Regions from separate parts of the Bacillus sp. SORGH_AS_0510 genome, predicted to be linked through region 1. Evidence: riboswitches for the same ligand, from Rfam matches in the RefSeq annotation. Region 1 holds a riboswitch; each other region holds the start of a gene.
The links. Region 1 has a riboswitch for cyclic di-GMP ahead of QE429_RS21825 (hypothetical protein). Riboswitches for the same ligand answer to the same signal wherever they lie in the genome.

Region 1 (3,277 bases):
AAGTCAAAAATTGACTGGTTGGGCTTACTCTTTTCTATTGCTGCAATCTTTCCACTAAACCTAGTGCTAATTAAAGGAAATACATGGGGCTGGGATAGTATGCAAGCAATGGTTTGCTATATTATTACGATTATTTCTATTGTTCTTTTTATCATGGCAGAGAAAAAGTCTAAATCGCCCATGGTTAACCTAATTCTTTTTAAAGACCGGTTATTTACGGGATCGGTTGTAACAGTGACAGCAGGTTTTATTTTCCTCATCGGTGTAATGGTCCTACTACCTCAGTTTTTAACTAACTTCCAACATAAGACAGAGCTTCAAGCCGCATTACTAGTTACACCAGTATCTGCCGCCATCTTCGTATTTTCCAACTTTGCAGGTTTGTTAACGAAAAAAATAGGATTTACGATTCCAGTAATACTTGGGTTTGGGATCATGGGAATTGCTTACTACTTGCTACACAACTTAAGTATTCATAGTACTTCTAGTCAGGTTATTTTGTTGTGCAGTTTGCTTGGGTTCGGATTTAGCTTTGTTATTTCTTCAGCCACGATTGCAAGTACATCCTCATTTGAAGGGGAGATGCTAACAGCTTCCCAAAGTGTGTTTTCTATGCTTAGACAGGTTGGTGTCGTTTTAGCAGTAGCAATCTTTGTTGCAGGCTTGACCAATAATATTCAACATAAGAAACAGAATGTTGTTCATTTTGCGGCTCAAAGGCTTGAAAAATTAGATTTGCCACAATCAGCAAAAGAACAAATCTTTAGTGAAACAAAAAAATCAATTAAAAAAGAAAAGCAAAACCTTAAAGCAAATCAGGAAGAAATCTCTACTACAGAACGTCAACAGCTGATTGATGGGAATGTAGAAAAAGTGCTTTCCACATTGCCAGAAGATCAGAGAGTTTTAGCAAAAGAAATGGTGTATAAACAAGTGGAAAAACAGGTAGATGAGGAAATTACTCACAATAAGAAATTAATAAAGACATATGGAAGTCAGGTGAGTGCCTATGCTCATAAAACAATTGCATCCAGTTTTGCTGATCTTTATAAAACAAGTATCCCGTTTGTACTAATTTGTTGTTTAACAGGATTTATTTTTAGAGAAAAAAGGAGAAAGAATGTATTTTCCAATGTTCAATTCCAAGCAAACGAATAAGTTGGAAGTCCAAAACACCTGCGTTGTAGAAATGACGCAGGTTTTGTGTTTAAATGTCGAAATAAATGGAATAGTATTTTTTTTCAGTAAAATATGGTGTTTTTTGTGGTAATATATACCTCCAACAATTATAATGACTGTGAGTACATTTTCCTAAAAGGCAACCTATTTGAAAAGATAAGGACGCAAAGCTACAGGGGCTAAAGTTTGATTGCTATGCCAGCCAGCTGCATATGTTTTTTTTAGTCCTCTTCTATCTAACTCCATGACAGCCACTAGGAATAAAAAATGGAGGGAAAAACATGTTGAAAAAAGTATTTGCCATTTCTCTATCAGTCCTTTTAATGTCATCATTTGGGACAAGCGTATTTGCTGCAGAGCCTACTCCAGCAGATTATGAGAAGGTTATTGCTTCTATTGAAAAAACTAACCAAGATATTGAAGCTAAAATTGCAAAAGCAGTTCAAGATGCTGATGGGCTGGAGGCTCAGTACATAAGAGATATTCAAAAGTTAGAGGAAGGCGACACTGTTGTTAAATTAAAAGATCAAAAAAACAAATTACAACAGGACTTAGTAAAAACCAATGATATAAACAAAGTAGAAAAAATAAGAAGTGAGCTTTCTGATCTAAATAGTAAAATAGAGGAAGAAACAGCTAGAATTAATGAGAGGATGTCAGCTATAAAAGCAAAAGTTGATAGTTTAGTGCAGTCTTCTTTAGAAAAAGGATATGATAAGGAAAAACTTGATAAAAAAATAGAAAAGCTTAATGAACAAATAAATAGAAAATTAGAGAAACATAATGAAAGAACTGAGAAATTTTCAAATGATTTGGATAAATTAATTACAGATTTATATAATGTTACATTAAAAATGTCTACGGACGCAATCAATAAGGCAGCAGAAAAGGGCATCCAAGCAGAACCTTACTGGACACTTGTGGAGCTAGGAGGAAAGTGGGTTTGGATTGACCCGATTCGTGTTTGCCATTAAGAGTCTGGGGGTTTTAACATGAATGGTCTTCACCTTGGGGAGAACGGGAAATATTTAGAAAAAGTAATAGATTCAACATCTGAGTTTAGTTTAATAGCAAAAGGTGACGGCTCAGAAGTTATCTTACAAACAATAAAAGAAGGGAAAACCTTTTATGTTTTTCCAGGTGAAGAACCAGAAACAATGGAATTCTTCTTTATAGTTAATGGAGAATGTGTCTATGAAGAAATGGATACTAAAATTTATTTAAAATCTGGTGATTATTTTTATATACATCACCTTGAAGATGCTACTTATTTTAAAGCATTAACAGATATGAAGTTAATTTGGTTCACTACTCAGCCTGCTTTTCACTTTATAAGCGAGAGTATTAATGAGTTAACAAAAATTGTTAAGCAAGTAGAAGAAAAAGACCAATATACCTATCAACATAGTGCTAGGGTGCAGACATATTCTGTGAGAATTGCCAAACAGTTACAACTTTCGAAAGAAAAGCTAGAAAATCTTTATTTTGCATCCCTCTTTCATGATGTGGGAAAAATTCATGTTCCTGAAGAAATTTTGAATAAACCTGGAAAACTTTCTAATGAAGAATTTGAAATCCTAAAGAAACACTCTTGGGATGGGTGCGAGATGGTTAAATCAACCTATTATGGTCATATTGGAGATATTATTTTACAGCATCATGAGAGGTTAGATGGATCCGGATATCCATCAGGTCTTAGTGGTGAAGAAATTCTATTAGAAGCCCAAATCATAGGGGTAGCAGATACCTATGATGCAATGACTTCGGACCGTGTATATAGAAAAGGTCTGGATCCTAAAATAGCAATAGCTGAACTTAAAAGATTAGCGGGTTCTCATTATCGAAGTGAAATTGTGGAGGCATTTGAAAAAGTATTAATTATAGACGGAAAACTAAAGGTAGAAGACCTAAAACAAGTCCCTTAGTACCATGGGACTTGTTTTTATTTTAAAGGAGTGGTGAGGATGGAAGTTTTAAAAGCAATAAATCTAGGCATTAGATTTACATTGGAAATAGTAGTACTTATCATTCTTGGCTATTGGGGGTTCCATGTGAGCCAGAGTACAGTTATAAACATAGTATTAGGTATTGGAGCTCC
Region 2 (3,277 bases), 380 kb from region 1:
ACTGCAAAATCTTCGATTTCAGATAATTCAGAAGGATTAAGACCGATATTTAATGTCCCTTCAAGAGTTTCTACCTTCAATTGATCAAATTTATATTCAATTTTATCGACATGTATGGGCTGTTTCTCTTTTAGTTGCTTCATCTCTTCTTGCATTTTTTGAAGGGTAGTCTCCAATGCAACGATTCTCTTTTCCTGTGCTTGAATATACATTTGCAGCCATTGAAGGTATTGGGAATAATCTTGATACATGAAATCACCTCACAGTAGGTAGTCTCGTTAAACCCAAAAGATGGATGAGAATTATTTGTCTACATTTTCTTTTTTTCTAACAGCTGCCTGTAATGGCACGGCGGGGGTACCCACTAAGCTTCCAAGGGCTTTAATTGGCTTGGGGGCGGGTTCTGTAAAACCACCAGTATTATAAAGATAGGCAGATGGTTTTATCATTCCAGCACTGCCAATTTGCATGACAGAGGAATTGGAAATACTCCCAATTCTTATGCAATTTACTTGAATGGATTGTTGTATATAGTAATTCATGTTAGACCACCCAATTGTTAAGCATTTAGGGCAATTCCTTGATCAATAACATCTGCATCCGATGTGTTAGTAGAACTTGAATTGTTGTTTAGACGCAAATTTTCCCCTGTATTAAATGACCCGGCTCCTGAGAATGTTTTGGCATTAGAAAATGGCATAATTTTATATACGTCGCCAATATGGAATACTGAACTGCTTCCTAAGGTAATTACCTGTGCAACTCCAACGATGGCTGGCATGATCAACATCCTTTTTAATTGTTATCTATAAATTATATGTATGGGCGAATGTATGGTGAATGGTTAGCCTAAATAAATTGGCAGTATAGGTAATTTGAGGATATATACGCATTTATTGTTGATTTTATAAGGGTTTTAGTCGGAAATGGGTAAATATACCTAACTCCTTTGAAATAAAATAGTATTTTAGTAGGATGCTCTTTGAGGGGAAAAAGTTCTATTATGTGAATAAGAGATCAGTCGGACAAACAAACACTGATTCTCGATAAAGGCAAAACTGATGAAAATCAGCGACGCAAAGCTAAAGGGGCTAAGGTGCTTTTGCACTACGCCAGCCAGTTACCGAAAGAACAGGGTGTTTCATAGTAGTGATACTATTTATCCATAGTTTATCTATGTATATTTAGGTGCGCTTATTTTTAACCCCCCTTTCGGTAAAGGCGGGGTTATTTTTATTATCGGAGGTGAAATGAGTGAAAGTCGTGAATCTGTCAAACGGAGCGGAACTGGCAAACCATCTATCAACAGCTGATACCTTTTTTAAAAGATTAAAAGGACTGATGTTTTCGAAAAGTTTACCAGCAGGACACGGCTTATTAATCCAACCCTGCCAATCCATTCATACTTTCTTCATGAATTATTCCATCGATGTCATTTACTTAAGTGAAGATCTTGAAATTGTCGGCCTGGACGAAACGGTAAAGCCCGCAACAGTAGGGAAGTATCACAAAAGAGCAAAGTCAGTATTAGAGGTGCCAGCAGGCACGATTCAGCAAACGGAAACAAAAATTGGAAACTATTTAACTATAAAATGAAAAGGGGTTTTTACAAATGATGAAAAAAATGAAAGCTTTATTTACTGAAGAACAAGGACAAGGTATGACTGAGTATGGGTTAGTTTTAGGACTAATTGCGGTTGGCGCTGTAGCAGTATTACTAGTAATGAAAGATCAAGTTGTTAAGTTATTTACGGATGCAAAGGACGCATTAACAAGTGCTGGTGCAGGCGGCGGGACTCAATAATATTTATTTATCTTGATTTAACTTAGCTATTTCCTTATAGCCTTGCGTTCAATATAAACGTGAGGCTATTTTTCTTTCAAGAAAATAGTTATAAACCATACCTACGAATAGGAAAGGAGAGATATATAAGTGTGGAGTAACTTACTACTAATGATCCTCCTGATTATATGTGTGATTACCGACTTAAAGGAACGGAAAATTTATAATAAGGTTTTATTTCCCTTTTTATTTATAGCATGGATTTTTCACTCCATTACCGCTGGATGGAGCGGATTAACAGGGGCACTCCTTGGTACGGCTGTAGGGTTAGGAATCCTATTAATTCCTTATCTCCTTGGAGGAATGGGTGCTGGTGATGTAAAACTCCTTGCTGTAATTGGCGGATTAAAGGGAATCAGTTTTGTATTAATGGCGTCGATCTATATGGCTCTGGCTGGAGGTTTTATGGCTATCCTATTTATTCTTTACCGTAAAGGATTTTTAAAGAGATTATTATACCTAATGCATGGTCTGCGGCATGGAATGAGGCTTTCTCTTCTCGAGGAAAATGAGTCGGTCAAAACCACGCTTCCTTATGGCGTCGCTATTGCGGCAGGAGCCATCTTTCAAGTATATTTCCCTGGAGCCCTTTTCCAATGAAAAAAGATGAACGTGGCCAATCGTTGGTAGAAACAGCGCTAATTATTCCTATTTTTCTATTGATTTTAGTAGGAATCCTTGATTTTGGTCGAGTGATATATTCCTATGCGCATTTGCAAATGGCGGCTCAGGAAACAGTTAGACTAGGTGGTCTGGGAAAGAAGGATGCTGACATTTCAACTTTCGCCCACCAATATGTCCATTTAGGGGATACGACAAAATTACAGGTAACAATCACTCCAGCGGATACGGTTAGGCGTTCGGGAGACTATGTAACAGTCAAGCTGAAGTATCCAATGACATTTTTAACTCCTATGATTTCCAAGTTCTTCCCCTCCGATTTTGCCATTGAAACAAATTCAACGATTCGCGTAGAGTGAGGGATAAATATGCGAAAATTTTTTACTAGTTTATTTAAGGGTGAGCAAGGGAATGCCCTCATTCTTGGTGCAATCTCGCTAATGACCATCCTCTGTATGGCAGGATTAGCCATAGATGGAGGCTTAATTTATATGGAAAAAGCAAAGCTGCAAAAGGTAGCAAATGCAGCCGTCCTTTCAGGGGCTCAAGAGCTGCCAAATACAGAACAAAAAGTGACTGATACCGTGCAATATATCTTAGATTCTCATAAAGCAGCGAACACGTTAACCAATCTTGGTATTAACATGGGAAGTAAAGTTACCATCCACCTAACGAAATCAGTAAACATGACGTTTATGAAAATTTTTGGTTTTGAAAAAACGGACGTCACAGCTAGAGCTGCAGCAGGATTAGGTGTGATAGGAAAAGCAGTAGGTGCCGCTCCATTAGGAATCGACGAGAGTGTGATTCTGG
Region 3 (3,277 bases), 3.7 Mb from region 1:
TTTGGTTCATGTTCATGTTTTCTAGGCTAATCCCCAAACTGCGTAAAAGGTCTTCTGATTCTTGAATAGATGAATCCATCGTTTTTTTGATGTGATCTAGTTGGTTACCCATTTCTTTTAAGTTATCTGATTGGTGCTTTAGAATTTTTAGCTTTTCTAGGTCTGCTTTACTTGTTATGTATTTATCGGATGGACCTGCTTTACTCATGCGGCAATATCCGCTTTTAGGTCTTTAATAACCCCTGAAAGAAGGATATTTAAGGAGTTTAAATATTCGGCCCGTTTCTGTGTTTGGTTTAAGTCGTTTTTTAATTCTCTAATGATTGCATCGTGTTTTTTAATAGCTTCCTGTAATAATGCTTCCTTTGTTTGTACCAGTTTTTTCTTTTTAGAAGCAGAAAGAAGGGCATACCCGCCAACACCGAGAATCACTGCTGGTGCAGCTAGTACACCGATTCCGGCAACCATTCCGCCACCTACGATGGAACCAGCTGCAGCTAAACCTGAAGTAATTCCTGCCGCACTTAATCCAGACACGCCAAGGATGGATAAGAGTCCTAAGCCTGCAGCTCCACCTACTCCAATCCCAGCAACAGCACCGAGTACCTCAGGGATGTCACTTGTTTCAATTGTCCTTGTTCGGTCCTGTACGGCTGCTCCAGCCTCGTTAAGAATTTTTTTAATAGGTTCTAAAGCTTCCATATTTTTATACAATACCTTTTTTGCCATTCCTATCTCTCCCTTTGGTGAAAAATGCACTATTCTTATTAAAATAATAGAGCTTTTTAACTAGATTATAATACTTAATTTAGAAAAAAAGGATTAGTTTGTAATTTTTTTATTTTAGGGAATCCAAGGGGACGGTTCTGGTGGTTTTTTTCTTTTTCGTGATGACTAAAAAAATTGGTAGAACCGACCCTTTAGGTATATTGACCTGGTTATATTTTACAATTATAATTTAGATATATTATTATACATGTTTGATTATATACATATGTGTGAAGGGCAAATTCATTGAAAGATGAAGACGCAAAACTATAGGGACTAAAGTCGCGAGACAATGTTAGCCAGTTACCAATAGGAATTTTCCAAATCAATGGACTAATCTATGTTGGGTTGGTCTATTTTTATTGAGAAAAATAAGTAAGCTTTTATCAGGGAGATTGGAGAAAACGACATGAAGGTAACGGTCATCCTTTTATTAGTAGTATTTGTTGGTCTTCTGGTATGGATTCTTTACGGAATGCTTAAGTGGAAAAGAAAATTTCAAACCATCTCCCAGTTAGTAGAAAGTTCAAAGGACGTTGTCTATTACTATGAGGTACCGAAGATGAAGTTTACCTATATAAGTCCTTCTATTGAAACCTTTTTAGGCAAAGGGGTAATTGAAGAAGCTGAATTAAATCTTTACGCCCCTTTTGAAAGGGTTCATCCTGATGATTATGAAACGCTCATGCGTAAAGTAAGCGGCAATATGGATTATTCTGAAATCTTCATTCAGCGTTGGAGAGACAATAGTGGACATTATAGGTGGTTTGAGGAATACGCGAGCCCTATCTATGAAAATGGGCAATTAGTGGTCATACAAGGAATTATGAGGAATATTGATGAGAAGGTAAAACTACAACAGGCATTAGAATATCGAATATATCACGATCCTCTAACGGATATTTATAATCGGGAATACTTTGAGAAGAAATTTGAAGAGCTTAATACCTATATAAATGTCCCTGTTGCCTTAATCGTTTGTGATGTAGATGGTCTTAAATATGTAAATGACCATTTTGGCCACAGGGCGGGAGATGAATTAATCAAAGGGGTTGCAGCACTTATCAATCAATACTCCACAGAAGAGATATCCGTTTCACGAATTGGTGGGGATGAATTTGTTATTATTACGATTTATCAGACAGAAAGTCAAGTTCAACAACTTATATCTGATATTCGTAAAGATATAGAAAAGTATAATGCTCATTCATTCGAATATACGATTAAAATGTCTATCGGATATAGCTATGCATTCAGTTCAATAGAGCAAATGGAAGGATTATTTTCTCAGGCAGATAAAAAAATGTACGAAGATAAAGTGAGCAGAAAAAATCGTGTGTTTACGTAGGTGAAGCACCTTATAGCTCCAAGTCTTTTGTATTGGGGTTATGCTCGTTTTAACTAAAGGATTAATTAGTTTAGCATATAGGAAAAATAGGTGAAAATGCAGAAAAGGGACGGTTCCGATGGGTAGGAAAAAACCATGAGAACCGTCCCTATGGCATTCTATGGTGATATAGTTTAAAGGTTATGGAAAATTAAGGGGAGACGGTGAAAATCATGGAAACATTTCTTGAAATTCTATGAGAAGTTCTGAAGGGGGTTATGCGTGAATTGAGCGCATATTTCTTTCGGAAAAACGTTCTAGAAAACAAGAAAACTACCCCGCGCCGTAGCAAGCAAAAGGGTGGTTCTCACCTTGCTAGAATTGCATAAATTTATCAAACTAAAAGGCCCATCCAAAAAAGGGATGGGTCGATTACTCTAACTATATATAGGTAAATTAGAATCAATATGTCGTAAAATTTCTTCAAAAGTAACCATATTCCACGCCGCTCGGCCAATAAACAATCCGTCCACGTTCTTACACGAGAGATAGCCCTTGAAATTATCGGTATTAACGCTCCCGCCAAACAGAAGCGGAACATCCTTCGCAGCATCCTCACCATACAGATCAACTAACACACAGCGTAAATAATTATGAATTTCCGCTACATAATCCGCATCAGCCGGTGTCCCACCCTCACCAATCGCCCAAACCGGTTCATAAGCAATCAATATATTGGATAGTTGTTCAACAGTGATACCAAACAAAGAAACCTTCAACTGTTGAGCAAGCACCTCGTACGACACCCCAAAATCCTTCTGCTCTTTATTCTCCCCAATACACACCAGTGGCCTCATCCCATGATTAAGAGCAGCTTTAATCTTTTTATTTAAATCGTGATCATTCTCATTATAGTATTGTCTTCTTTCGGAATGACCAAGCTCCACAAGATCAATTCCTATCTCCTTTAACATCAGAGGACTGATTTCACCAGTGTAGGCACCCTTATCCTCCCAATGCATATTCTGTGCACCAAGCAAAATATCATGACCGCTTAATTCTTCTCGTATTCTAGATAAGGAAGTATAGGGAGGGATAATAAACAATTTGATTGAACCGTTCAAACTACTAGCTAATTCTTTCAACTCTTTGCAGTACTCCAAACCCCCTGCGAGTGTTTTT

Region 2: another riboswitch for cyclic di-GMP. It lies ahead of QE429_RS19970 (DUF192 domain-containing protein); the one in region 1 lies ahead of QE429_RS21825 (hypothetical protein).
Region 3: another riboswitch for cyclic di-GMP. It lies ahead of QE429_RS03245 (sensor domain-containing diguanylate cyclase); the one in region 1 lies ahead of QE429_RS21825 (hypothetical protein).

Annotation. Positions count from the first base shown of each region.
Region 1 is NZ_JAUTAU010000001.1:4,286,391-4,289,667, reverse strand. It holds gene QE429_RS21830 (DHA2 family efflux MFS transporter permease subunit) at 1-1,158, shown strand, start outside; cyclic di-GMP riboswitch class I at 1,308-1,393, shown strand; gene QE429_RS21825 (hypothetical protein) at 1,461-2,153, shown strand; gene QE429_RS21820 (HD-GYP domain-containing protein) at 2,172-3,104, shown strand; gene QE429_RS21815 (YrdB family protein) at 3,144-3,277, shown strand, end outside.
Region 2 is NZ_JAUTAU010000001.1:3,902,343-3,905,619, reverse strand. It holds gene gerPC (spore germination protein GerPC) at 1-251, opposite strand, end outside; gene QE429_RS19980 (spore germination protein GerPB) at 303-542, opposite strand; gene QE429_RS19975 (spore germination protein) at 560-781, opposite strand; cyclic di-GMP riboswitch class I at 1,042-1,128, shown strand; gene QE429_RS19970 (DUF192 domain-containing protein) at 1,255-1,596, shown strand; gene QE429_RS19965 (Flp family type IVb pilin) at 1,613-1,804, shown strand; gene QE429_RS19960 (A24 family peptidase) at 1,934-2,443, shown strand; gene QE429_RS19955 (TadE/TadG family type IV pilus assembly protein) at 2,440-2,823, shown strand; gene QE429_RS19950 (pilus assembly protein TadG-related protein) at 2,833-3,277, shown strand, end outside.
Region 3 is NZ_JAUTAU010000001.1:622,804-626,080, forward strand. It holds gene QE429_RS03235 (hypothetical protein) at 1-208, opposite strand, end outside; gene QE429_RS03240 (hypothetical protein) at 205-729, opposite strand; cyclic di-GMP riboswitch class I at 995-1,079, shown strand; gene QE429_RS03245 (sensor domain-containing diguanylate cyclase) at 1,178-2,116, shown strand; gene QE429_RS03250 (triose-phosphate isomerase) at 2,533-3,277, opposite strand, start outside.